Regions from separate parts of the Paenibacillus sp. FSL L8-0333 genome, predicted to be linked through region 1. Evidence: riboswitches for the same ligand, from Rfam matches in the RefSeq annotation. Region 1 holds a riboswitch; each other region holds the start of a gene.
What was found. A riboswitch is a leader RNA that binds a small molecule or an ion and turns the genes downstream of it on or off. The one in region 1 is predicted to bind cyclic di-AMP.

Region 1 (3,281 bases):
ATTACGGAAATCCGCAGCAGTTTTGCGGGAGTGGGACTTAACCCAGAATATGACCTAGAGATTGATTATCCGACAGATTTGCCTTATGATGTGTTCCGTCCAGGAGCAGCCTTCGACAATAATCAAATTTTACTGCTTGATCGGAATGAGCAATTGCGGGAAATTTCAGAGGTATCGGATATTGTGCGCTCAATAAGCGGAATTCATCGTGGCAGATATCATCTATATTTCCCACAGGATAAGCTGAAAAAAGCCCTTACACGCTTGCCCTCTTCTGTAGCAGAGATTTTTGCAAAATAATACAAATATTTATGGAACTATTGATAAAAACAACAAGGAGTGAGCTTTAAAATGTATCTGTTCGACACACATACACATCTAGATGCGCCTCAATTCGACGAGGATCGCGAGGAAGTTATTGCTCGTGCAGTAGAGGCCGGAGTTAGCAAGATGATCAATATTGGATTTAATCGGGAAACGATCCCTTCAACGATGAAGCTGGCTGAATCTTATGATTATATTTATGCAGCGGTGGGCTGGCATCCACAGGATGCGATTGATATGAAAGAGGGGGACCTCGATTGGATCGCCTCTCTTTGCAGCCATGAAAAAGTGGTGGCCATCGGAGAGATTGGATTGGATTATTATTGGGATACCTCTCCCAAGGATGTGCAGCAGGAGGTCTTCCGCAAACAAATCGGACTAGCCCGTGAACTAAAAATGCCAATCTGTATACATGACCGTGATGCTCATGAAGATGTTGTACGGATTTTACGGGAGGAAAAAGCAAATGAAATTGGTGGCGTGATGCATTCGTTCTCAGGCAGCTGGGAAACAGCAAAAATGTGTCTAGACCTTGGATTTCATTTGTCATTTGGAGGACCGATAACGTTCAAAAATGCCAGAGTGCCTAAAGAGGTGCTTGCACAGACGCCATTGGACCGATTATTGATCGAAACAGACGCTCCATATTTGACTCCACACCCCTTCCGTGGCAAGCGAAATGAGAGTGCTCATGTGAAGTTAGTAGCAGAGGCTGCGGCTGAAATTAAAGGGTTAACATGGGAAGAATTGGCTAAAATTACGTATGCGAACGCACTGGAACGATTTGGGATTGTCTGAAAACAGGAGTAAAACGGGTGAAAAATAGAGAATAGCCGATATATTAAACTTTTTTAATATAAAAACGGCTGATTATTACAATATTTTAACCATATATTTGCTTAAACGTGGTTGAATCGTCCTTTACAACATGCATCAAAACAGGATATCATCTTTTCAGTGATGTGAGCTGTTGTTATTGTGACAGCCATTGATTCATGGATCGTCTCGCTGAGTCTCCGTATGGAGAACGGGGGAACCAATATTGAACTGCCGCATGCCTGTATCTTGAATACGACTAGGAATTGCCGCAGAACAATATTTGATTTCTTCACGTGGTCTTTGGGGTGAATTTAAGGGCAACCGCCGTGAGCGGGTGACCTGAAATAGGGCGTCTCTCTTTCGTCCGAACCCGACAGCTAACCCCGTAAGCGCAAGTAAGAGAGGCAACCTCGTGCACAAACATTCCCGCGTATTCTGACATCGGAGAAGCCACGAAAGAGTCCTCAAGAGAACTCTTTTTAGGCTTCTTTATTTTTGAATAAACTGAATGTTGCCCGCATACTGTTATATAACAGGTGTGGGAGTAGCTGTGCCGAGCAGGCGATCCATGAGCAGGAGACGCTAAGTTAATACGTGCGTATCCTGTGACAATCTCAAATAGTTTCGTCAAAGAAATTCAGTCCTCATGATATACAAATTGACGACGAGGCTATGTAAGGAGGATGGAGAGAATGGGCTTATTCCAACCAGAGGTATCCCATGATTCGCAGTCATCCAGCAGGTCTTTCGCATTACGGTGGGAGCAAGTAAATACTCGCGTACTTTTACTTGCAGGTGTGATTTCAATCGCAATCGCGCTGTTAATTCTGCTGTACGTACACGGTCAAAGTAACAAACAATTTGTTTTAGTAATAGACGGGCAAACACAGACACTTGAAACGCGAGAAGCACTTCTTGGTGATGTGTTGGAGAAAGAGCAAATTTCGCTGCAGCCGCATGATGAATTATCTTTAGGTCTGAGTGATGAAATAAAAGACGGTGACCGTGTCGTTATCAATCGTGCGCAGAAATTTAGCCTTACTGCGGACGGAGCAACAAAAACGTTATATACGACCGAAGACACTATCGGTCAGGCGATTGACAAACTGGGTATCAACCTAGAAGGCTATGATAAGATTTTTCCTTCGTTAGACACCACCATCTCTGCTGACATGGAGATTAAGATCGTTCGTATCAACAAGCAAACGGTACAGCGAACAACTAACTTACCTTTCCGTGTTATTAAGACAGCAGATCCCTCCCTTACTGTGGGAACAGTTAGAGTGGCACAGGCAGGCAAACCAGGCGTCATGGTTCAGCATATTGAAAAGATCTATCAAGACGGAGAACTGGCCTCTATGCGCATGATCGGCAAGGAAGTACAAACGGTAACAAAAGATAAGATCATTGCCGTTGGTACTAAAGCACTTCCTAAGCCTACTGTAGTTGCTAAAGCTACAACAACTTCCAAATCAAGCACTACCTCCAAAACGACTAAAGTTAGCGCTAAGACTAAGAACGTCACAAGCAAGGCTGGCGTAGACTTTGAGTACAAGAAGATGATTAAGAACGTCTCCATGACAGCTTATTCGTCAGAAGAGCCAGGAATAGGTACTAAAACTGCCTCCGGAACACGCGTAACGGAAGGTCGTACAATTGCAGTAGATCCGAATGTAATTCCTATTGGCTGGTGGGTTTATATCGATGGGCTTGGATTCCGCCGTGCAGAGGATACTGGCGGTGCCATTAAAGGCAATAAAGTGGATGTCTATTATGATTCCCTGAGCCATGCTCGTAATTTCGGCCGTAAATCACGTACCGTATATGTGATTGGACCTGTGAAACCAGAGCTTAACTAGAACTGAAGCTTTTGCAAAAAATCCTTTGATAAGCTATAGTGATGATAACCGTAAGGAACGCTGGATGATCATTTCGTTGATCGCAGAGCAACCGCTCATCACTTATACATTCTTTAACCAAAAGAAGAGGAGCGAATCCTCTTCTTTTTGCTTTTTTTGGAAGGAGTCAAGAAATATGATTAAGGAATTAATCGTCGTTGAAGGCAAAAGCGATACCGTAGCCATTAAGCGTGCTGTGGAAGCAGATACGATTGAGACAGGCGGCTCTGCTGTAAACCG
Region 2 (3,281 bases), 1.0 Mb from region 1:
TAAATGTTCAACATCCACCGGTTAGTAAAATACCAAAGGCTGGCTCATTCGTAGATTTCACTACTGATGAGCCAGCCTTTAGTTAGATATCCATTATATTAGGGAAATCCTCCCTAATATTCATCGATAATCGCTTTAAAATAAGGTTTTTAGGGAATTTATCCCTAAAAATTCATACAAATACCCATTTATGGCTAAAAACATCCTATTATTAGGGAAGTTTTCCCTAATTCACGTTCTAGGAGCCATAATTCCCTTCACTTTAGGGAGAATTTCCTTAATCCACGTTCTAGGAGCCATAATCACCTTCACTTTAGGGAGAATTTCCCTAAAGTTCTACCCAGAAAGACGTCCCATAGCCAGCTCATTCCCCCTGGCTATGGGACGCCCTTTTCCACATAAACGCTTCGCTTGTAAAGGTCTCCCTATAGATCAGCTAATCTGCTGACTGCCCTGCTGCTTCTCTAAGAAACGTTGAAGAATCGCATTGAATTGCTCCGGCTGGCATAGATTACTTGGATCTAATGCGTTCGGAATAATCGCCAACTGCGCATGTGGCAGCTGAGACACCATTTCCTTCATACAATTCACTCCAAATTCATTAAAGTCCCCTACAATACATAAAGCAGGACGTTTAAAAGCCTTTAAGCATCTGGTGTAATCAACATGGCTTGTAGCCAGTCTTTGCCGATATAGCTCCCGGGGACGTTTGTCCAGCAGCCCTCTTCTAATCTCATTGTAGGCCAGACTCCAGCGCTCTCGGTACATCATCCGAATCGAAGGCAACACCAGCTCGCTTGGGAGATAATACATTAGCAAACTGCAATATGCTGCCATAGTTTGTATTTTCCCTACAATTGTTGATCCGTGAGTCCTACAGAAGCTATCCGCGACCACAATGGCTTTCACACGCTCAGGATATTGTTTGGCAATATGCTGAACGACTAAGCCACCATAGGCGATTCCTACAAAAACTGCTTCACGAATACCTAGGTCATTCAACAGCATAATCAAATCCAGACATTGCGTCTCAATAATCTCATGTGGGGCCTCCAGCAGTTTACCAGACTTGCCATTCCCCCGTAAATCGCACAAAATCACTTTATATTTATCGGAAAAATACTCCAGCTGTGGTTTGAACATACTGTGTGTTAATCCATGTCCATGGATAAACACAACCGGAGTGCCAGTTCCATTGATTTCATAATAGAGCGAAGTTCCGTTCAGTTTAGCGATAGGCAAAGGTAACACCTCTTTCATAATAAATTCTACGTCTATATCTGCTTAAAAACGCAGCAAAAAACCACAGAGGGATTCTCTGTGGCTATTCATCACTAAACACGCCATTCATCCTCTCTCCATACGCTTACGAGGTTAGCTGTCGGATTCGGGCAGTGAGAGTTGCCCTACCTGCAGGGATGCATGTTATGCACCCGGAACAGGATTCACCCCATAACCAGTGCCGACTCTCACATCGGCTGCCAGTTGTTGGTTCCCCCGCTTTCCAGAAACGGAAATTAAGCGGATTGCTTATGTAATTGTAAATTTAAGATAATTGTCAGTTCTGAGATGAATCATACTCTTGTAAGGTTTGCTTGTAAAGGAGGGCTCTGGTCAAAATAATGTTGAAAGCAATGCTTTTCATTTCATATTGAGCATACTCTTCATTTTCTCTTTCTTTTGCTCTTGTTTACTCGTTTTATTTAAGAAAATGGCTCTGAACCAAGCCAAACGGAGGTTAAAACACCAGTACTTTCTATATAAAGGCCATCCTTTTCACTGGAGATATGAAAAAAGCTAAGCAGAATCAGAGGTATTCCCCTGTCCACTTAGCTTCCTCTTACAATACTATGGCTACAAAAGATCGGCGTTTTTCAATGCATGCTCCCAGCTTGGAAAAAAGAACAGCGCACTTCTCATAAGCTCAGGATCGCTCTGCTTTACTTGTTTTTTACTGATCGAGCTTCCGTCGCTTTGCAGCTTTTTGATCCGACTTAATACTTCATCAGCCTCCAAAGGAATTTCCATTGAAACACTCCTTTCTCAGTGACCTGTTTCCCTTCATTTTCTCCATAATATGTTTATTTATTCCGTACTCTTTATTTCCCCAGATTAAACCATCTGATAGATGGGTTGTTCAGCAATGAACCGGTTAGGAAGCATGGGATATTTGTCTGCTAAGATTTCAGCTAAATATTTCATTCCCGGCGCTTCACTCTCCGCATGACCTAACATGATGAGCGCTTTAGATCTGCCTTGGTGCCCTGCATCCCGCACATATTCCGGAGTCTCCCACTCTGGTCCCTCTCCAGCAATAATTAAATCAAGATTGTGATCATTAAAATGCGGAATAGCCATCGTCCCGCCTCCTCTGTAACCTACTAATATCCCTACGCGTTTGCAGGACAGAGACAGGTCACCGGCAGCGCGTACATAAGAGATCCCTAGCTTACTTTTAATATATTGAGCAGCTTCCAGTACAGTCATAGCAGGAATATTGAGAATCGTAGCAGCTGCTTGCTGCTCTTCCACGTATGCGGACCAATCTAGTTCTTGCAGTAAACCCACCATAATTCCATCCGGCTTTTGCCGATGCCAATAATCATGATAACGAAAAATAGCAATTTGGGAATGTTCGATCAGACTTTTTTTCGCATGATAAACCGGATCACCTTCTAACCACTCGCTCGCCGCATGATGGCTATAAAATACACCTTCATGCGTGATCAGCAAATTGGCTCCTAACGCTATTGCTTGCTCCACAACATTTTGTGTGGCAGAGAAGGCCGTAATAATCCCTGTGACTTCAGTTTCCGGTTCCCCTGGGTTCAGAATATCGACAGTGCCTTCTACCTGTTCCACAGTTCCCATTAAATCTTCCAGAATCGCTCTAATCGTGAGGCTCACTATCATCATCCCTCGATTCGAAATCTAATAAATCTTTCTGCCTTTAAGATCCTCAATTCCGCTCTTGCGGTAAAAATACGTATTGATCCGATCTCTCCATTCCTGCGCATGCTCTGCTTGCTCTTCAAGACGTTGCTTCACTTGCATATACAATCCACTATCCACGCTGCCTTCAAGTGATTCCCATGTCGCTAGAAGCTGTGCAGCCTGCTCAGCCCCCTCAAAATGAGTATCGTAGATATGCTGAATAATAGTTTGCCCCGATTGCAGAACATACGTGTATGGAACATGATGAAAGAACAGCAACAGCTCTTCCGGACAAGACGCTAGATTCTCATAATTTGATGCATTAAGCCCCATATACTGTCCGCTAT
Region 3 (3,281 bases), 2.5 Mb from region 1:
TACGACCGGGATACCAGCGGCACAAATCACATCGATATCCCTATAGATTGTTCGCTGGGAAACCTGAAACTCTTCAGCCAGCTTGGAGGCAGATAAAACTTCGTGGTTCAATAGCTTGTAGATCATAGAAATCAATCGTTCCAATTTCATGTGTGCATTCCCACCCATTAGTCCATTTCGTGTTACAGCGTGATTATATCATAGATTTTTTCGGGCTAATTTTGGGAGGGAGGAGTTTTGTTGTTGGTGATGAAGAAATATCCTATGACAGAGTCTGACAGAGCCGATTAATTTATTTACAGATTAAATCCGCAGGCTCTGATAAATCATTAACAGAAATAATAGCATCGTTTTTTTTCACAGGTGGGGTCCAATATTGCTCATTCCCAGGCAGGTCATCGAACCATTCGGCGTCCTTTGGACAATCTAGAATCATGAATTTTCCGTATTCCTGATCTCTGGATTGATGGTATTTGAGATAGGCTTTCCCGTTATCAATGGCGAGAATTTCTATTTTTCCTGAGGTGTGGCTCATGGATAAGCGTACTCTTTTGCCAAGTCCTGAGGTTCTAGCTTTGGCTTCTTCTACAATTTGATAGACTTGCTCGAGCGGTAATACGAAATCCCGGTTTCCGGCAACGGGCCGGTTCACAAAGAAGTAGTAGGGTGTAACGCCAGCCCATGAAAGTCGGTCCAGTAGTTCCCCTAAAATAATGGGATCATCGTTGATGCCTTTGAGGATGGGAGTCTGATTTACGACAATTGCCCCTGCGTTGTGGAGAGCTTTAAATGCTTTTTTGGCTTCAGGTGTGATTTCACGAGGATGATTGATGTGCGCCATAACATAGATTCGTTTGTCTTCGGTAGAGTAAGTACGAATCAGCTCCAGCAGCTCTTCGTCTTCAGAGATCCGCATCGGATTAAATACGGGAATTTTGGAACCTAGTCTAATGATCTTAACATGCTCAATGCTTCTTAGATTTTCAATAATGGATCTTAGCTTCGGTGTGGAGAGAATTAAACTATCCCCACCCGTAAGAAGTACGTTGTTAATCTCCGGATTCTTTGCGATATACTCCAAGCCCGGAGAGACATCAGCCATCGCCTCTTTCACGTCATTTCGGAACAGACGCTTACGAAAACAGTAGCGGCAATAAGCCCCGCAGACCTCGGATACAATCAGTAGTGCAGTGGTTCTATACTTGTGCTGACAACCAGGTACCACATAATTCGTGTCCTCATCGGAGGCGTCCCAGCGCCCATACTCCAGCAGTTCACCTTCGTTAGGAATAACCAGCTTACGGATGGGATCATCTGGATCATCCCAGTTAATCAAAGACAGATAGTAGTCATTTACACGAAAAACAAATTTGTCTGTAATTTCTTTCAGATTCTCTTTTTCCAGCTCAGACAACATAGCTATTTTGTTAATATCCGTGAAGTACTTTACCTTTTGCACGTACATCTCTCCTTTGTCTCGTAGTGTGAGAAATGAGGGAGCCTTAGTGTCAAAGGCCAATCTACTGCCAGCAGGGTCCAAAAAAAGCACAAAAAGAGACCCTTAGCAAGGGTCTCTGGTTATGTAAATAACATGAAAAGCAGACCCATCCACTGCTGACGAGGTTAGCTGACGGACTCGGGTAAGATGGTACCCTACATTCTAATACTCAATGATTCGCCCCAATTAACTGGTTCCCCCGCTTTTCAACTGTAAAAGTTGGAAATTAAGCGTAGATAAAGTATACCCTATGAAGTTTTGAAAAGTCAAAAGAGAATCCTAGATTCACCTTCAATTGCTAGCGCTACTTCCGCCGAGTAGTTTAGGCAGCAGCGTTAGTAGCTTCTCCCGGGTTAACGCATCACTGGAGTTCCATTTGCTTCCATCGAGCAGATAAACATGTCCCTGGCGTACTGCCGGGAGACTGTTCCAAAGTGAACTGTCTAGTAATCGTTCCATCGCAGCTCGCGAGTCTTTGCGTTCCGGAATGAACATGAAGATATGATCTCCGGCGTAGGCAGGCAGTCGTGTTGGATCAACTTCGGCGAACCCTAACTCTTCGTCCAATATGGCTTGGATCTCTTCGGTCGGTTGTAAACCACATGGGGCATAAAGCGCAGTGGAGAATCCGGACATTCCCATAGCATATAGATGATCTCCATGATCATAGACCAAAGCAGAGGCGGTTTCTCCAACTTGGAGAGTTGTCGAGTAAAGCTGCTGCCACATGGCAGCGTTTTTGATTGTGAATGACTCCAGCCATGCTTCGGCTTCGCGCTGTTTACCTAGCCAACTGCCTAATGTCCGCATTCGGTTGTCGAGAGGCGCAAATGAATCAAAGGTGAGTGTCGGAGCGATACCAGAAACTGCTCTGTAGGCTCTTTCATCACTATTTGCCAAAATGATCAAATCTGGGTTTAGGGAAGCGGTCAACTGCGGGTCCAGTGGAAACCCGACGTTGGCGAGCTTCTTAAGCCGATGTTTATAGACGCTGTTCCGGGCGAATGCTTCATCTCCACCGATAGGCTTTACAGCTAACGCGAGAAGGTCGCCAAGTGTCTCGCCATGATAGACAATACGTTTCGCTCGTTCAGGAATTTCCACCTCATGACCCGTCCAATCCTTGACGGTAAGCTTACGACCTTGCTGATGTGCATATTGTCCGGGTGTAACTCCGGTTTTTTGCCGAAAGCGGCGGCTGAAATAGTATTCATCCGAGAAGCCGACCAGTCTGGCGATTTCCCGCAGTGGTTCAGTCGATTCCTGCAGGAATCGTTTGGAATGATTAATACGCAGATCCGTCAGGTATTCAAGCGGCTTTTTACCCGTAAGCTGCTGAAAGATCGGTGTATATTGCCAGATTGATATTCCCGCCAGTTCAGCTAACTGCTTCACGGTGATACTCTCTGTATAATGCTCCTGAATGAATGTTATGGTCTTTTCTACGGATTCCGTAGGACTTGGCAGGTGTTTGGAAGGGTAATTATGCTCAAAAAGTAACAGCAGCAATTCTTGGAATTTTAATTGTCGCTTGAATTGTTGTACATCATCGGTGTTATTCCTGTTCATGAGCAGGTCTTCGACTAGTCGGATTACCTTGGTGAACGGGTGCACAATTAACTCCCGCCTGCCGGAAAGCAGCTCTCCAGAATATCGTTTAGGAAGCTTGGTTGTATAAATTGCTGTAAAGGTGATGAGGTAATAATACAACGTCAGCTCCTGGTTGTTCGTACTATAGGAGATTCCAGGAGATAGTAGATAACATTTATCCGTACTTAGTATC

Region 2: it holds a riboswitch for cyclic di-AMP, as region 1 does, so the genes downstream of both, NYE72_RS26050 (alpha/beta hydrolase) here and NYE72_RS00190 (3D domain-containing protein) in region 1, are expected to answer to the same signal.
Region 3: it holds a riboswitch for cyclic di-AMP, as region 1 does, so the genes downstream of both, NYE72_RS11020 (KamA family radical SAM protein) here and NYE72_RS00190 (3D domain-containing protein) in region 1, are expected to answer to the same signal.

What each region holds. Positions count from the first base shown of each region.
Region 1 is NZ_CP150186.1:40,704-43,984, forward strand. It holds gene NYE72_RS00180 (HD domain-containing protein) at 1-300, shown strand, start outside; gene NYE72_RS00185 (TatD family hydrolase) at 352-1,122, shown strand; cyclic di-AMP (ydaO/yuaA leader) riboswitch at 1,321-1,550, shown strand; gene NYE72_RS00190 (3D domain-containing protein) at 1,836-3,002, shown strand; gene rnmV (ribonuclease M5) at 3,178-3,281, shown strand, end outside.
Region 2 is NZ_CP150186.1:5,854,322-5,857,602, forward strand. It holds gene NYE72_RS26050 (alpha/beta hydrolase) at 433-1,242, opposite strand; cyclic di-AMP (ydaO/yuaA leader) riboswitch at 1,348-1,534, opposite strand; gene NYE72_RS26055 (hypothetical protein) at 1,855-2,028, opposite strand; gene NYE72_RS26060 (Nif3-like dinuclear metal center hexameric protein) at 2,113-2,871, opposite strand; gene NYE72_RS26065 (alpha-glucuronidase family glycosyl hydrolase) at 2,932-3,281, opposite strand, start outside.
Region 3 is NZ_CP150186.1:2,519,729-2,523,009, forward strand. It holds gene NYE72_RS11015 (YafY family protein) at 1-150, opposite strand, end outside; gene NYE72_RS11020 (KamA family radical SAM protein) at 293-1,459, opposite strand; cyclic di-AMP (ydaO/yuaA leader) riboswitch at 1,600-1,741, opposite strand; gene NYE72_RS11025 (AraC family transcriptional regulator) at 1,790-3,281, opposite strand, start outside.